DNA from 3 places in the Intestinimonas sp. RTP31139st1_F5_RTP31139_211217 genome. Region 1 is predicted to be linked to each of the others. Evidence: predicted binding sites of a transcription regulator. Region 1 holds the regulator's gene; each other region holds the start of a gene.
The links. Region 1 encodes HrcA, which represses chaperone genes, less so after heat shock. Its sites were predicted from a motif close to TGTTAGCACTCNNNNNNNNNGAGTGCTAACA; they were not measured.
Positions count from the first base shown of each region.

Region 2: a site for HrcA is predicted at 4,346-4,376, ahead of ABUA09_RS09855 (co-chaperone GroES). Genes of this name have one in related genera too.
Region 3: a site for HrcA is predicted at 4,063-4,093, ahead of htpG (molecular chaperone HtpG). Genes of this name have one in related genera too.

Region 1 is NZ_JBCOAQ010000018.1:34,878-40,715, forward strand. Features, by position in the region: gene dnaJ (molecular chaperone DnaJ) at 1-50, opposite strand, end outside; gene dnaK (molecular chaperone DnaK) at 179-2,041, opposite strand; gene grpE (nucleotide exchange factor GrpE) at 2,129-2,689, opposite strand; gene hrcA (heat-inducible transcriptional repressor HrcA) at 2,701-3,759, opposite strand; gene ABUA09_RS11605 (GNAT family N-acetyltransferase) at 3,968-4,459, shown strand; gene ABUA09_RS11610 (D-alanyl-D-alanine carboxypeptidase family protein) at 4,679-5,809, shown strand.
Region 2 is NZ_JBCOAQ010000013.1:24,836-30,673, reverse strand. Features, by position in the region: gene ABUA09_RS09880 (ATP-binding protein) at 1-451, shown strand, start outside; gene ABUA09_RS09875 (type I restriction-modification system subunit M N-terminal domain-containing protein) at 488-682, shown strand; gene ABUA09_RS09870 (hypothetical protein) at 706-1,482, shown strand; gene ABUA09_RS09865 (M48 family metallopeptidase) at 1,482-2,198, shown strand; gene groL (chaperonin GroEL) at 2,338-3,966, opposite strand; gene ABUA09_RS09855 (co-chaperone GroES) at 4,016-4,300, opposite strand; gene ABUA09_RS09850 (diacylglycerol/lipid kinase family protein) at 4,487-5,410, opposite strand; gene ABUA09_RS09845 (WG repeat-containing protein) at 5,463-5,838, opposite strand, start outside.
Region 3 is NZ_JBCOAQ010000021.1:48,310-54,147, reverse strand. Features, by position in the region: gene ABUA09_RS12445 (hypothetical protein) at 1-95, opposite strand, end outside; gene ABUA09_RS12440 (hypothetical protein) at 247-423, shown strand; gene ABUA09_RS12435 (tRNA lysidine(34) synthetase) at 507-1,274, shown strand; gene ABUA09_RS12430 (hypothetical protein) at 1,339-1,560, opposite strand; gene ABUA09_RS12425 (hypothetical protein) at 1,630-1,869, opposite strand; gene htpG (molecular chaperone HtpG) at 2,095-4,017, opposite strand; gene ABUA09_RS12415 (MerR family transcriptional regulator) at 4,148-5,578, opposite strand; gene ABUA09_RS12410 (GDSL-type esterase/lipase family protein) at 5,692-5,838, opposite strand, start outside.

The sequences.
Region 1 (5,838 bases):
CCCTTTGAGACGCCCAGAACTTCATAATAATCTCGCTTTTGGTCAGCCATATATGGTCACCTCTTTCAATGAGGAGGATCGATTGCGCAGATACAGCGGGCGCGGACCGTCCGCCGATACATTCTGCGTGGGACGGAGGAAGCTCCCCCGTCCCACGGCAGTCAGGTCATTCCGGGATTTACTTGTTGCCGTCGTCGTCCACGACCTCATAGTCGGCATCCACTACATTGGGATCGGTGTCCGCGCCGCCGGCCTGTGCTCCACCGGTGAAGCCGGCGCCACCCTGCGCGCCGCCGGCCTGGGCGCCGGCCTGATTATAGAGCTTTTCGCTGATGGGATAAAAGGCCTTGCTCAGTTCCTCGGTAGCGGACTTGATGGCCTCCACGTCGGTGCCCTTCAGGGCGTCCTTGAGCTTGGTGAGGGCGGCGTCCAGGGTCGCCTTGTCGCCGGAGTCGATCTTGTCCTTGAGCTCTTCCATGACCTTTTCGGTCTGGTACACCATCTGGTCGCCCTGGTTGCGGACATCCACCTCTTCCTTCCGCTTGGCGTCCTCGGCGGCAAACTGTTCGGCCTCCTTGACGGCCTTCTCCACATCCTCTTTGGACATGTTGGTGGAGGAGGTGATGGTGATGTGCTGCTCTTTGCCGGTGCCCATATCTTTGGCGGAGACGTTCACGATGCCGTTTGCGTCGATGTCAAAGGTGACTTCGATCTGGGGCACGCCGCGGCGGGCCGGTGCGATCCCGTCCAGATTGAAGCGTCCCAGGGTCTTGTTATACTGCGCCATCTCCCGCTCGCCCTGGAGCACATGGACCTCCACGGAGGTCTGATTGTCTGCGGCGGTGGTGAAGATCTGGCTCTTCTTGGTGGGGATGGTGGTGTTGCGCTCGATGAGTTTGGTCATTACGCCGCCCATGGTCTCAATACCCAGGCTGAGGGGGGTGACGTCCAGGAGCAGCAGGCCCTTCACATCGCCCACCAGCACACCGCCCTGGATGGCGGCGCCGATGGCCACACACTCGTCGGGGTTGATGCCCTTGAAGCCCTCTTTGCCGGTGAGCTTTTTGACCATCTCCTGCACGGCGGGGATACGGCTGGAGCCGCCCACCAGCAGGACCTTGGCGATGTCGTTGGCGGCGAGACCGGCGTCGCTCATGGCCTGGCGCACAGGACCGGCGGTCCGCTCCACCAGGGAGGCGGTGAGCTGGTCGAACTTGGCCCTGGTGAGGGTCAGATCCAGGTGCTTGGGGCCGGTGGCGTCGGCGGTGATATAGGGGAGGTTAATGGCGGTGGAGGTGACGCCGGAGAGCTCGATCTTGGCCTTCTCGGCGGCCTCCTTCAGCCGCTGCATGGCCACTTTGTCGCTGGAGAGGTCGATGCCGTTGGAGCTCTTGAACTCAGCTACCATCCAGTCCATCACGGCCTGGTCGAAGTCGTCGCCGCCCAGATGGGTGTCGCCGGAGGTGGACAGCACCTCGATGACGCCGTCGCCGATTTCCAGGATGGACACGTCGAAGGTGCCGCCGCCCAGGTCGTAGACCATGATCTTCTGATCCTGCTTCTCCTTGTCCACGCCGTACGCCACGGCGGCGGCAGTGGGCTCGTTGATGATCCGTTTCACGTCCAGGCCGGCGATCTTGCCGGCATCCTTGGTGGCCTGGCGCTGGGCGTCATTGAAGTAGGCGGGGACGGTGATGACGGCCTCGGTGACGCTCTGGCCCAGATAGGCCTCGGCGTCCGCCTTCAGCTTCTGCAGGATCATGGCGGAAATCTCCTGGGGTGTGTAGGCCTTGCCGTCGATGTTTACCTTGTGGTTGGTGCCCATCTCGCGCTTGATGGACATAATAGTGCGGTCGGGGTTGGTGATGGCCTGGCGCTTTGCCACTTGGCCCACCATCCGCTCGCCGTCCTTGGAGAAGGCCACCACGGACGGGGTGGTACGGTTGCCCTCTGCGTTGGCGATGACAACGGGCTCGCCGCCCTCCATAACAGCCACGCAGGAGTTGGTCGTACCCAGGTCGATACCGATAATCTTAGACATAATAAATTCCTCCAATAATAAAGAAATTGGCTTTACAAATTCAACTGGAACGGCGTCTTCCGCCTGTTCCGGGGGACCCTGGCATCTCTAGTTGGCCACCTTTACCATAGCGAACCGGATGACCTTTTCCCCCAGCCGGAAGCCGGCCTGAAAGACCTCCACGACGGTGTTCTCTTCGGCGCTTTCGTCCTCCACATGCATCACGGCGTTGTGAAGCGAGGGGTCAAAGGGCTGCCCCAGGGCGGGAATCTCTTCGATGCCCAGCCGGGTCATGATCTCCTTCAACCCGGTCATGGTCATCTCCACACCCTTGGCGTAGGCCTCGTCACAGGTCTCCTGCTTGAGGGCGCGCTCCAGATTATCATAGACGGGAAGGAAAGCGGATACCGCGTCGGTTTTGGCGTCGGCATAGGCGGATTCCTTCTCCTTCTGGGACCGCTTCCGGAAGTTATCATATTCAGCGGCCAGACGCAGATATTTGCTCTCTTTTTCCGCCAGCTCGTTTTTCAAGGCTTCCAGCTCCTCCACCAGGGGATCGGGGGCAGTCTCAGCCTCCGGCGTACAGTCAGCCTCCGCTGAGGGCTGGGCCTGTGCGTGTTCTGCGGGAGACTCTTGGATGGGGTCCTTTTTCTGATCCTTTTTACTCAAGGTGTTTCCTCCTATTTTTCCTTGGCGCCGTCGTCCGCCGGAGGGAGCTCGCCCGTTCCGAAGAGGCGGGTGAGGCCGGAGGCGAAATACGCAAGGCGCGCGGTGATCTTGGCGTAGTCCATCCGGGTGGGGCCCACCACGCCGATGACCCCTCGCATGCCGTCGCCGATCTCGTAGCTTGCCACCACCACACTGGTGTCTTTCAGGGCGTCCGCCACGTTTTCGGGCCCGATGAGAATCTCCATGGGGTCGGCCTGAGGCATGGGGAAGCGTCCTGCGTCCTGGTCCTCGCTGAGGTAGCTCATGAGAGGGGCGGCCCGATCCAGACTCTGGTACTCGGGGTGGGAGAGCAGACTGGCGATGCCCGCCGTATGGACGGTGCGCTGCTCCAGGCTCTCCAGCACGTCGATGGCGAAGGACACCACCAGGGAGATGAGCCCATAGGCCTCACCGGCCGCGTGGGAGGCCACCCGCATCAGCTCAGGGGTGATCTCATCCAGCGTGAGACCGGTAAAGGTAGTGTTCAAAAGGGTATTCAAAAGCTGAAGCTGTGCCTCCGAGAGATCGGCGGGCAGCCTGACCAGCCGGTTGCGCACCACATTGGTATCGGTCATCACCACGATGATGAAGGAGTCGCTGGCGACCATCAGAAGGTCAAAGCGCTGGATGGTGACCTTGCTGGCCCGGTCGGCCAGGGCAAAGGCGGGATACCGGGTGAGCTGGGAGACCACCCGCCCGGCCTGGTCAATGACCTGGTCCAGCTCCCGCATCTTCAGGTGAAGCGCCTCATTGAGCCGCCTGGTCTCCTGGACCGACAGGCGGTAATCGTCCATCAGCTCGTTGACATAGATGCGGTAGCCCTTGGGGGAGGGGATCCGCCCTGCGGAGGTATGGGGCTGCTCCAGCAGGCCCAGCTCCTCCAGGTCCGCCATCTCGTTGCGGACAGTGGCCGAGGAGACGTTCAGGCCGGGCGTGGAGGCCACGGCCTTGGAGCCCACAGGCTCCGCCGTCTCGATATAGTTTTCGATGATGGCGCGGAGGATTTTTTTCTTCCGGTCGCTCAGGTCCATACCGCGCTCACCTTCTTTTCCAATCTCAGTATGTTTAAAATCTTAGCACTCAACATCTCTGAGTGCTAATGTAAATCTACCACTACCCGGAAAAAAAGTCAATAGCAAAGGATGTAAATTAAATGTGAACGAAAAATCCCGGATTTATGCTTGCAAAAGCGGGATTTGATTGCCAGCGGAATTGCCAAAAGGGGGGGAGTGTGGTAAAATGGGTAAAACGGCGAAAGTGGGGGAGCATATGTCAGAGGAATTTGTCATTATCGACTACGAGGACCGATATAAGCCGGAGCTGTTGGCGATCTCTCTGCCCTGGCTGGAGGAAAACGACATTCTGGAGCCGGCAGACCTGGAACAGTTGGAGCATCCGGAACGGGTGCTGGCAGGCGGCGGGCGCATCTTTCTGGCCCGGGCGGGGGAAGAGATCGTGGGAATGATGATGCTGGAGCTCTTCCGGGACGGCGTGGCGGAGCCCTTCAAATTTGGGGTGAAGGCGCCCTGGCGCAACCGTGGAATCGGCAAGGCTCTGATGCGTGCAACCATCGACGCGGCCCGGGAACTGGGGGTACATACCCTGGTCCTCACCTCCCACCACAGTCTGAAAGCGGCCCTCCATGTATATGAAAGCTTCGGTTTCCGCTACGAGGCCCACGACAACGTGGCCTTTGCGCTCTCCGATATCATGATGAAGATGGAGCTCTAGGGCGTATCGGAAAAGAGGAGAGCGCCCGACCGGCGCGGGGCTCCCTTGCGATCGGCCGGGCCCCTGGACCGCCTCTCCGATGCGCCCCCGCCTGCTCTGCCCTGGGACAGCGCCGCAATTGCGGGGCGGTGTCTGAAATAAAATTTCTTCCAGTATAGAAGGCCCGCTTCCTCCACATCCTTTTCGTAGTAACTTCGATGATGGAGGAGAAGACCAACTATGAAACGAATTCTCGCGGCATTTCTATGCGCCTGTCTGCTGGTCCTGCCCGCCGCCGCCGTCACCGGCGCTCCGGAGACCGAGGCAGGGTCCGCCGTCCTGATGGAGAAGGAGACGGGCACCGTCCTCTATGAGGACCACGCCCACGACAAGCTGGAGCCCGCCAGTGTGACCAAGGTGATGACACTGCTGCTGGTGATAGAGGCCATCGACTCGGGGCGGCTCAAGCTGGACGATATGGTTACCGTCTCCGCCCGCGCCGCCTCCATGGGAGGGTCACAGGTCTACCTCAAAGAGGGGGAGCAAATGACGGTGGACGACATGCTCAAGGCAGTCGCCGTGGTGTCGGGCAACGATGCCGCCGTGGCTCTGGCCGAACACCTGGCCGGCAGTGAGTCCGCCTTTGTGGAGAGGATGAACCAGCGTGCCCACGAGTTGGGGATGGAGGATACCAATTTCCTCAACTGTACGGGCCTTCCGGCGGCGGGACATCTCACCTCCGCCTATGATATCGCATTGATGAGTCGGGCGCTGATCGGCCACGCCAAGATCCGGGAGTACACCACCATCTGGATGGACACCATCCGGGACGGACAGTTCCAACTGGCCAACACCAACAAGCTGGTGCGATTCTATGAGGGCTGTACGGGGCTGAAGACCGGCTCCACCGACTCCGCTCTCTACTGCCTGTCCGCCACTGCCGAGCGGGACGGAATGGAACTGATCGCCGTGGTGATGAAGTCCCCCACCTCCGCCCAGCGGTTTGAAAGCGCCAAATCCCTTCTGAACTTCGGCTTTGCCAACTATACCCTGTTGGATATCCAGCCGGACGCGGCCATCCCGCCAGTGGAGGTGTCCCTGGGTACCCTGGATCAGGTGCAGCCCATTCTGGGACAGGGCAGCCGGATTCTGGTGGACCGGAATGAACTCAATGAGGTGACCACGGAGCTTCGACTGACGGACAATGTGGAGGCCCCGGTGGAACAGGGACAGAAACTGGGAGAGATGGTGGTTTCCGTGGGGGGACAGGAGCGGCAGGTGATCCCCCTGGTGGCCGACCAGGCTGTGGAACGCCTGACCCTGCCCGGAATCTTTGCAAAGTTCGTGAAACAGTTATTTATGGCAGGATAAGCGGTATAAAGACGCCCGCCGGGACATAA
Region 2 (5,838 bases), on a different contig from region 1:
GAACCGTGTCTACAATGTCTCTAAGATGGAGCATCCCTTGGCAGCCTTTGACAAGTTGGACCAGTTCAAGCTCTTCGTGTTCGACACCGGCCTGCTCAAGCACATGGCAGGCATTGACAACAGCGCGATTCTGTTAAAGACGGATTATCAGTTCAAAGGTCCGCTGACGGAAAACTATGTCCTGCAGCAGCTTCGCGGCCAGTTCGAGGTAGAGCCCCGCTACTACTCCGATAAAAACAGCGAGATTGATTTCCTTATCCAGTACGGTACTGAAATCATCCCTGTGGAGGCTAAAGGTGGAGAGGATAAGTCTGCACCGTCGTTTAAGAAGTATATCGCCGACCACCACCCGGAGCATGCCCTGCGCTATTCCAAGAGGGGCTATCGGAGGGATGGGGCCATTACTAATCTTCCACTGTACCTGGTGCGGAAGACAAAAGATATGCTTTGAGATAGTTGGAATCACAACGAGATTGGAGAAATAGAAATGGCTGTAAAAAAGAGCGAATTATACAGTTCTCTTTGGGCGAGCTGTGACGCATTAAGAGGTGGCATGGATGCCTCCCAATATAAGGACTATATCCTCACACTTCTGTTCGTGAAGTATGTTTCTGATAAATTTGCCGGTCAGGACTATGCTGATATCTGCACTATTTCTGCGGTGAAAACGGTATTGATGTGAACAATGATGAGGCGTATGCTAGAATGCGTGAACGGCTGTACCGGTTGGTCAATGCCATCATCCGTGCTTATGCTGAAGTAAAGCCTATGATGGGCGAACTGGGTTATTCTGTAACGCAACAAGAACAGTATAATAAAATGGTCAATTTTTATGTTGCTCTGAAGGCTACTATTGGTCGTTCCAGTGGCGATTTTATTGACCTGAAGGCATACGAACCCGGAATGCGATATCTGATCGATAATTACATTGTAGCGGAGGATGCCCGTATCATCGGCGATTTTGATGATTTTACTCTGCTCGATTTTATTTTGGCCCAGCGTGAAAAAATGGAGGGTGATGGGAATAAGTCCAAGGAGCAAGAGAGCGCAGCAGAGGCCATCGAAAATAACATCCGCAAGAAGGTTGTCGAGAAGATTGTCCTAAACCCCAAATACTATGAAAAGATGTCTGCCGTTCTGGAGCAGCTGATTCTGGAGCGCAAGCAGGGCGTCATTACATATGCACAATTGTTGGAAAAATATATAGAACTGGCGCGTAATGTAACAAAGCCAGAGGAGAATGAGAACTACCCTGAAAAAGTGCGCCATAGCGCTGCCATGAGAGCGCTGTATGACAATACTGGTTGTGATGCCGATCTTGCAGAAGCCCTTCACGCTGCTGTTATTCGTTCCAAGATGGACAGGTTCCGTAACGACCCAGTTAAGGAGCGCCGCATCAAGCGTGAACTTCTGAAAATCCTTAAATCCAAGGATGAAGTGGAACGTGTATTCAAAATTATTGTAGAACAAGAGGAATATTAATGCGTATGGTGGTAAACGGCATAGAAGTGTCCGTAACAAAAAAAGCAATCAAAAATATGCACCTCTATGTCAAACCGCCGGACGGTCATGTGGAGGTGTCTGCCCCGGTCAATCTGAGTGATGAGAGTATTGAACTGTTCATTCGGACGAAAATTGGCTGGATTCGGCGGCAACAGGAAAAATTTGAAAAGCAGCCTCGGCAAACAGCCAGAGAATATGTTTCCGGTGAGGCGCTGTATGTATGGGGCCGACAGTATTATTTGCTGGTCAACTACAGCAATAAGGGAAATTCTTTGATTTTGGACGGAGAAAAGGCCATTCTCACTGTGCGAGAGGGCAGCACCACCGAGCAGCGAGAAAAGTTTGTAAACGAATGGTATCGATGCATCCTTAAGGCGGAGATCGAGCGTGTTCTGCCCAAATGGGAACAAATTTCAGATCTCCACCCAGATGGATGGCAGATAAAAAATATGACTACCCGATGGGGCACCTGCAATGTGAAAACGCGAAAGGTATGGTTCAATCTTCAGTTGGCAAAAAAGACACCAGAGTGCTTGGAATATGTCATTGTACATGAGCTAATGCATTTAATTGAAAAGAGCCATAATGAGAAGTTTGCCACACTTATGGACAAGTACCTTCCTAACTGGCGAGAAATTCGTAAGAGTTTGAATGGACAAATTCTAGATTATCTTGATAGCGCAAAAGAATGCTAAAAGAAGAATAACCGCCGCTCACTTTAGCGTGAGCGGCGGTTGTATTTACCTATTAAGCGCTGAATTGGTGTAAATTTGGTGTAAATCAGCCACACCACTTACGGAAAATCCAGAAATTTCAAGGGTCAGCGGCTATCTCTTAGTACATGCCGCCCATGTCGGGGGCAGCGGGAGCGGCAGGCGCAGGGGGTTCGGGCTTATCGGTGACCAGGGACTCGGTGGTCAGCAGCACGCCAGCCACGGAGGCGGCGTTCTCCAGCGCGGAGCGGGTCACCTTGGTGGGGTCCACGATACCGGCGGAGATCATATCCACGTAGGTCTCGCTCAGGGCGTTGAAGCCGTAGCCCACCTTCTTGCTGTTCTTGACCTTCTCCAGCACCACAGAGCCGTCGATGCCGGCGTTGGCAGAGATTTGACGCATGGGCTCGGTCAGGGCCTTGGCAACGATGGCCACGCCGGTCTTCTCGTCGCCCTCGGCGGTCTTGAGCAGCTTCTCCACAGCGGGAATGGCGTTGACATAGGCGGTACCGCCTCCGGCCACGATACCCTCTTCCACGGCGGCGCGGGTGGCGTTCAGGGCGTCCTCGATGCGGAGCTTCTTCTCCTTCATCTCGGACTCGGTGGCGGCGCCCACACGGATGATGGCCACGCCGCCGGCCAGCTTGGCCAGACGCTCCTGGAGCTTCTCACGGTCATAATCGGAAGTGGTGACTTCGATCTGGCTGCGGATCTGGGCGACACGGTCCTTAATGGCCTTGCTCTCGCCGGAGCCGTCCACGATGATGGTGTTGTCCTTGGTCACCTTGACCTGGCGGGCATGGCCCAGCATATCGGCAGTGGCCTCCTTGAGCTCATAGCCCAGGTCGGAGGAAATGACGGTGCCGCCGGTGAGGATGGCCATATCCTGGAGCATCTCCTTGCGGCGGTCGCCGAAGCCGGGCGCCTTCACGCAGCAGACGTTCAGGGTACCGCGCAGCTTGTTGACGATCAGGGTGCTCAGGGCGTCGCCCTCCACATCCTCCGCCACGATCAGCAGCTTCTTGCCGGACTGGACCACCTGCTCCAGAATGGGCAGCAGCTCCTGGATGTTGGAGATCTTCTTGTCGGTGATGAGGATGGCGGCGTCATCCAGAACGGCCTCCATCTTCTCGGTGTCGGTGACCATATAGGGGGCGATATAGCCGCGGTCGAACTGCATGCCCTCGACGACCTCGCTGTAGGTCTCGGCGGTCTTGGACTCCTCAACGGTGATGACGCCGTCGGCGGAGACCTTTTCCATGGCCTCGGCAATCAGCTTGCCGATGGTCTCATCGCCGGAAGAGACGGCGCCCACGCGGGCGATGTCCTCGGTGCCGTTGACGGGCTTGGAGTTCTCCTTGATGGCGGCCACGGCGGCGGCGGTGGCGCTGGCGATCCCCTTCTTCATGATCATAGGGTTGGCGCCGGCAGCCAGATTCTTCAGGCCCTCGCGAATAATGGCCTGGGCCAGCAGGGTGGCGGTAGTGGTGCCGTCGCCGGCCACGTCGTTGGTCTTGGTGGAGACTTCCTTGACGATCTGGGCGCCCATGTTCTCAAAGGGATCGGGCAGCTCGATCTCCTTGGCGATGGTCACGCCGTCATTGGTGATGAGGGGGGTGCCGAACTTCTTGTCGAGCACGACGTTGCGGCCCTTGGGGCCCAGGGTGATCTTAACGGTATCGGCCAGGGTGTTGACGCCGCGCTCCAGGGCGCGGCGGGCGTCCTCGCCGTAGAGAATCTGCTTGGACATAGCGTATTACCTCCAAATTGTAATATGATGCTGGGATCAAAACGAAAGCTTACTCGACAACGGCCAGGATGTCGCTCTGGCGCACGATGGTGTACTCCTCGCCGTCCACCTTGACCTCGGTGCCGGCGTATTTACTGGTGATGACCTTCTGGCCCTTCTTGACCACCATCTTGACTTCCTTGCCGTCCACCATTCCGCCGGGGCCCACTTCGATGACTTCGGCCACTTCCGGCTTCTCCTTGGCGGCGCCGGTCAGGATGATACCGCTCTTGGTGGTCTCCTCGGCCTCCACCATCTTGATGATGACTCGATCTGCAAGGGGTTTGAGCTTCATTTGAGGTTCCTCCTTATATGTGTTTTGTGTTTAGCAAATTTAAGGGGTTAGCACTCGAATTATATGAGTGCTAACTTCGAGTATGATAATACCTCGACTTGCCAAAAAAATCAACCCCTATTTTTTAAAAACAGGGGTTGATTTTTTAAAAATTCATCTTTTGTTCACAAACGGAACGGGAGAGTGCTAGTTTTCGCCGCGGTAATCCAAATCGCCTGGGTAGAAAAAGGCGACCTTGCGCTCTGAGATCCGGACAGTAAAGGACTTGGCGCGCATCACTTCGCCGTCTATCACCGCTACCAGCTCTTCGGGGGAGGAAAAAGAGAAGGCGGGACCGTGGAAGTGGCGGATGACCTCGGGGTAGCTGCGATAACGGCCCTTGGCATACGCTCCCACCAGCCGGAAAAAGGTAAAGCGGCTCACCCGGGGTACCACGACCATATCCAGCACGCCGTCGTCGGGCTGTGCGTCCCCCACAGGCATGAATCCGCCGCCATAATAGCGGCCGTTGCAGATGCAGATGATAGAGGTCTCCTCCTCCAGGCGGTCCAGGCCCGCCTGGACCACGGTGGGGCGGGCGATGTCGGTGAGGAGGACGTTAACCCCCAGGGAGAGGAGGTAGGCACCGGGGCCCGTGACCAGCGGGAGGCGCTTATAGCGGTGGACGTCGGCGGCCACCCGGGAGTCCACGCCGGCACAGATCACGCCGATGCCCAGCTTACCGTTGCAGTCCATCAGATCAAAGGCGGCCTGGGGTCCCCTGGACAGGGCGGCCAGATCGGAGAAACGGGCGGCGTAATTGGCACCGAAAATCCTCAGAAAGTCATTGCCGGTCCCCTTCGGCACATTGGTGACGGCCGCGTTGGGGTAGCCAGCCGCGCCATTGACCACTTCGTTGAGGGTCCCGTCCCCGCCGCAGGCGTAGATGCGCACCGGGCCGCCGGAACAGGCCGCCCGCCGGGCGAGCTGTTCCGCGTCTCCTGCGGAAGAGGTGAGGACCACCTCGTGCTCCAGGCCCAGCGGGGAAAAGGCCTCCTCCACCCGGCGGAGCAACGCCTCCGTGCTGCCCCTCTTCCCGGCGGCGGGGTTGACGAGGAAGAGATGCTTCATGGCTTGTCTTCCTTTCGTGTTGGAAATGGAGCGTGAAATATGTATGGAAGAGTTACGCTGTCACCGCCGGGGCGGACTCCGGCGCGGTGTCGGCCGCGGCGCTGCGGTAGGCGGAGGGCCACAAGGTGATGCGCTGCTCGGCACGGGCCATACGAGAGACGATGGCGGCGGCCTCAGCGCGGGTGAGGCTGTCGGCGGGCCGGAAGGTGAGGCCGGCGTCGGTGCCGGAGAGGATCCCTTTGGCATACAGGCTGAAAATGGCGTCGGCGGCGTAATCCCCGGCCTTTACATCGGGAACGGATGCCTTGACCTGCGCCAGGCTGTTGCGCTCGGGTATGCTGCGGCCCAGTGTGGTGGCGGCAAAGATGCGCGCCATCTCGGCCCGGGTAACGGGGCGTTCGTAGTCGTCGAACTCACCCGGGGAGATC
Region 3 (5,838 bases), on a different contig from region 1:
AGGGCCTCTACCTGGTCGGCGAGCGCCTCAGAGATGTAGAGCGTCTTGTAGACGGCCTGCACCTTCTTTTTTGTCGGCTTCGGCTGAAACGGCATAGAATCGCTCCCTTATGATTCTATTCTATGCAACAAATATATTTTAATATAAACCAGATATTTCTGGTGTAAATAAAAAGGAAATATGACAGACCATTTTTGACAGCATCTGACACGGTCCTGGGGTTAATCTGAAATGGGGGAAGAGCGCGTGAAAAAAATCTTGAAAATACTGCTGATTCTGGCTGCCGCGCTCCTGCTCCACCTTCTGGGGGGGAGCGCGGGCCTGTTCCGGGCCGTGGGGACCCAGGGGCAGGCCGCCGTCCGGGTGTGCATCTGGAGCGGGGCCGGTTTTTTCTGGGTGTCGATCCTGCGCGGCGGAGGATAATGGGGATTCCAGACGAAGGAAAAATATGATAGAATGCTGTCCAGGCAGAGTAAAAAATGCGCTGAGACAGGAATGATATCATGATGAACCAAATTTTGAGCTATGTCCGCCGGTGTGTGGAGGACTACGATATGATCCAGGCCGGGGACCGGGTCGCCGTGGGGGTGTCGGGGGGAAAGGATTCCCTCACCCTCCTGGTGGCGCTGGCCCGGCTGTCCGTTTTCTACCCCAAGCCCTTCACCGTGGAGGCGTTCACGCTGGACATGGGCCATGTGGACGGGGGCGCCGGGATGGACTTTTCCCATGTGGCGGAGTTGTGCGGGGAATTGGGCGTGCCCTATACCCTGCTCCACTCAGAGATCCACCACATCATATTTGACCTCCGCAAAGAGAAAAATCCCTGCTCCATGTGCGCTAAAATGCGCCGGGGCGCGCTCCACAACGCCATCCGGGAGAGAGGGATCACCAAGATCGCCCTGGGCCACCATTTTGACGACGCAGTGGAGACCTTTTTCCTCTCTCTCTTTTATGAGGGACGCATCTCCTGCTTCCAGCCCGTGACCTATCTGGACCGAATGGGCATCACGCAGATCCGGCCCATGCTTTACTGCGGAGAGTGGATGCTCCGCAAAGCGGCGGAGCGGGAGCATCTGCCCGTGGTGTTCAATCCCTGTCCCGCCGACGGCTACACCAAGCGGCAGGAGGTCAAGGAGCTGATCCACAGCCTGTCAAAGGAGTACCCGGACCTGCGGGAAAAGGTCTTTTCGGCCATGCAGCGTCTGCCCCTGCCCGCCTGGGAGCCGCAGGATCACCGGCGGCGGCCGCTGGCGGACGATGGGAGAGAGGAATAAAAAATGGACGTCTGCCCCGGTGGGCAGGCGTCCGTTTTTATCTGTGGAGAAGCGCGGCGCCGGGTCAAGCCTTGCGGCAGGTGAGCTGATGGATGACATAAGGCGACTCTGTGACCACATTCACCGGCTTGGAAAAATCCAGGGTGAAGAGGCCGATAAAAGACTTGGCGTCCACCATGATGGCGTTATCGGGAGAGTGGAGGAACACGTCCTCGTCGGCCGCACAGGCCAGGCGCTGTATGGCGCGGATCTCCTCAATAGACTCAAACTGCACCGGAATGACCATGGAGCATGGCCTCCTTTCAAAATCAAGATGACCGGCGTGAACCGCCGGACGGCTGAGGGGCGGAAGACGTTACCGCACAGCGGCTTTCCTGCGGCTGGCGATCTCCAGCTGACGGATCACATATACGGAATCGGTAACGACCTCCACCGGCTTGGAAAAATCCAGCGTAAAAAGGCCCAGGAAGGACTTGGCGTCCACCAGAATATTGCTCTGGGGAGCGCGGAGCAGCACCTGCTCATCCACCGTCTGCGCCATGCGCTGCAGTCCTGCAATCTCAGCAATGGAATCAAACTTTGTCTCAATGACCATATAGGGCACCTCCTTGTGACACGCTGAGTATAACACGGGGGGCATGGGGGCGCAATGGGCAGGATAACTAAAGTTAGAAATAAGAAATGCTTTCGTTTGAAGCTATTTTTGGTGTGCAAAGTAAATTATACAGAAAACAAATTGGTAGCACCATTTATTTTGTGCAAATTGATAAAAGTCCCCGGGGCGGTAATAGGCCGCCCTGGGGACCCGGGTAACATTCTTTTATTGCATCAGAGAACAGACCAGCTCCGTATAAGCGGCGGGGTCTTCCAGTGGGAGTCCGGCGATAAGAAGGGCCTGATCATAGAGAAGCTCGGCATAGGTCCTGGCCCGCTCCTTGTCCCCCTCCAGAGCGGCGCGGAGGGCGGCAAAGGCGCCGGAGTCGGGGTTGAGCTCCAGTACCCGGCCTGCCTTCATCTCCTTGGCGGCCTGGGGATCCACACGCTGGAAATACTTCTCCATTTCCAGGGATACGGGGCCGTCGGCGCTCATGCAGACGGGGGCGGACTTGAGGATCTTGGAGATGCGGACCTCCTTGATCCTCTCGCCCAGGGTCTCCTTGACGAAGTCCAGCACATCCTTGTTTTCCTCGGCCTTTTTTTCGGCCTGGGCCTTCTCTTCGTCGCTCTCAGGGAGGGCGTCGTCGTCGCAGACGTTCTTGAAGGGCTTGCCGTCCCACTCGGAGAGGGTGTTCATGACAAACTCGTCCACCTCGTCAGTGAGGTAGAGGATCTCATACCCCTTGTCCAGCACGCGCTCGGCCTGAGGTAGCTTGGCGGCCTTCTCCACGCTCTCGGCGCAGAGGAAGTAGATGGATGGCTGGTCCTCCGCCATGCGCGCTGCGTACTCGGCCAGGGAGGTATTCTTGCCCTCGCGGGAGGACCAGAAGAGGAGCAGATCCTTGAGCATATCCTTATGGGCGCCGTAGTCGGAGACCACGCCGTACTTGAGCTGACGGCCGAAGGCGGAATAGAACTGCTCATATTTTTCACGGTCGTCTTTCTGGAGCTTCAGAAGTTCGGCCTTCACTTTCTTCTCCAGGTTGCCGGAGATGACCTGGAGGACCCGGGTATGCTGGAGCATCTCACGGGAGATGTTGAGGGAGAGGTCGGGGGAGTCCACCACGCCCCGGATGAAACTGAAGTGGTCGGGGACCAGGTCGGCGCACCGGTCCATGATGAGCACGCCGGAGGAGTAGAGCTGGAGGCCCTTTTCATAGTCGCGGCTGTAGTAGTTGAAGGGTGCGTGAGCGGGAATGAACAGGAGGGCCTTGTACTCCACCTGTCCCTCGGCGGACACGTGGACGACCGCCAGGGGGTCTTCCCAGTCGCCGAACTTCTCCTTATAAAACGTGTTGTACTCCTCGGTCGTCACCTCGCTCTTGGGGCGCTGCCACAGGGGCACCATGGAATTGAGGGTCTCCCACTCCTTCACCGTCTCATACTCGGGCTTGTAATCCTCCCCGGCATCCTCCGGCTTGGGCTTCATGTGGGAATGCTCCATCTCCATGACGATGGGGTAGTGGATATAGTCGGAATACTTTTTTACCAAGCTGTCCAGCCGGTACTGCTGGAGGTACTGGTCGTAGTCATCGTCCTCGGTGTCGGGCTTGATGTGGAGGATCACGTCGGTACCGGCAGCCTCCCGCTCGCAGAGGGTCATGGTGTAGCCGTCGGCCCCGGCGGATTCCCACTTCCAGGCCTCGTCGCTGCCGTAGGCTCTGGAGATCACCGTCACCTGGTCGGCCACCATGAAGGCGGAGTAGAAGCCCACGCCGAACTGGCCGATGATGTCGGCCACGTCCTGGTTTTCCCCCTCCTTGGCGGCCATCTCCTGCTTGAACTGGAGAGAGCCGCTGCGGGCGATGGTGCCCAAATTCTGCTCCATCTCGTCCCGGGTCATGCCGATGCCGTTGTCACAGACGGTGAGGGTGCGCGCGTCCCGGTCCGGGATCAGGGTGATCTTGAAGTCGGAGCGGGAGAGTCCCACCTGATCGTCGGTGAGGGACCGGTAGGCCAGCTTGTCCACCGCGTCGCTGGCGTTGGAGATGAGCTCCCGGAGGAAAATCTCCTTGTGGGTATAGATGGAGTTGATCATCAGATCCAAAAGCCGCTTGGATTCCGCCTTGAACTGTTTCTTTGCCATAAGTCAAGCCTCCGTATGAAAAAGATAAGAGAATAAAAAACGATAGTTTAGCACTCTTTCTCTTGGAGTGCTAAACTATCATAATCCTTCGTATAGAAAATTGCAAGAGGGTTCAAGAATTGTTTACAAATTATCCCGCTGCGGTGATGGAGAAGGTCTGGCGGAAGGTCTGCGTCTGCCCCTCGATGGGAAGCAGGTAGTGCTCGCCGACCGCCTCATAGCCGCTGTAGTCCACCCGGTTGGTGATGGTGAGACCGTATCTGGTGAAGGAGAAATCCTCAAAGCTTCCGCCGAACTGGGACGTTGTATCACGGCTGGCAAAATACCAGTTGTGAAGCCCCACTTCGGGCTGAGCGGGCAGGAGGGCGAGCAGGGAGAACAGTGCCAGGCTGTCGTTGGAGTTCAGAAAGGAGGGCGCGGCGCTGGTGGTAAAGGACACGCCGGTGACCACGCCGTCCTCCAGCGTGTACTGAAGGGCGGGAGGGGGATCGGACAGGCCGATGGAATAGGTGCCTGCCGGCGCGACCTTCACCCAGCCGCCGTCAGCGTCCAGCACGTAGGTCTCAGCCCCGCCGTACCGGCGCAGGGCGGCGTTGTAGTTTCGGGAGAACTCCGCTACGGTCAGGGGGTGGCGTACCGGCGGGACCAGGACATGGAGGCCCAGCAGCAGGGATACGGCCAGAAGGGCGGCCTCCGCGCCCAGAAAACCCACCCACCGCACCGGGCGCAGGTCCCGGATGGTGTAAGCGCACGTCTCTTCCCAGAGGAGGACTTCGCCCTCCTCAAGGGCACGCATGCTTTTATAATTGCGGTAGAGCGCATAAAAGGGGATGCCCCAGCCCTCGCCCCGCCCAAATAGGGCGGACAGCCGCCCAAAGGCCTGGGAAAAGGTGAGCTTGCCCCCGTCGGCGTTCCGGACGGCCAGACCGAAAAGCCACTTGCCCGGGGTAAATCCCCAGGTGCTCAGCAGCAGAGGCTCCAACAGGAATTGAACGCCCCAGGTAAGATAGGCCATCAGCAGGTCCCACATCAGCCCGTCTCCCGCAGTGGTCCGAAAACCCAGGGCCAGCACGGCGTCCAGCAGCAGGCGGCACAGGCTGAAGTCCAGCGAGCGGGCAAAGAAGCGCCGCCAGGGGTGGTTGACGGTAGGGAGGGCGTCCCGTTCCACGCTTTGGAACCGGACACCGCCCTGCTCCAGCCGGACCATTTCCTCCAAATATTTTCCCGCATTCAGATCCCGGTACTGGACCCCGTCGGCCTCCATGGTGCGGCACAGGGCGCGGGCCGCATCCAGGTCGTCGGCCTGGCGCTGGAGACGGGCTTCCTGCTGCCGGAGGGCGGCGGGCAGGTCCAGCGCGCCCGTCTGCATGGCCCTGATGTCCTCCAGGGAGAACTGGAGCTGGCGGAGGAGCTTGATCCGGCGCAGGATGTCCAGATCGGACCCGGTATAGTCCCGGTAGCCGTTTTCACTGCGGGCGGGGGAGAGCAGCCCCTCTTTTTCATAAAAACGGATGTTGGCCCGGGTCATGCCCAGAGCCGTTTCCAACTGGCCGATGTTCATGGATACACCTCCTGACAGGCTCAGTATAAAGGGTGAAGGGGGTTTACAGTCAAGCCTTTTTCGTAAAAAAGCAGCAAAAACCCGGGCGCCACAGCAGAGGCGCCCGGGTTTTCTCAGAGATGGATGGGCGGCAGGGCGGCGCACAGGGCGTCCGCCATCAGGCGGTGCCCCTCCCGGTTGGGGTGGAGGCCGTCCAGATACAGCCGCATGCCCTCCGGCGGCGCAAAGGCCGGCAGGGAGAAGTCCACGGTCTGTATGCG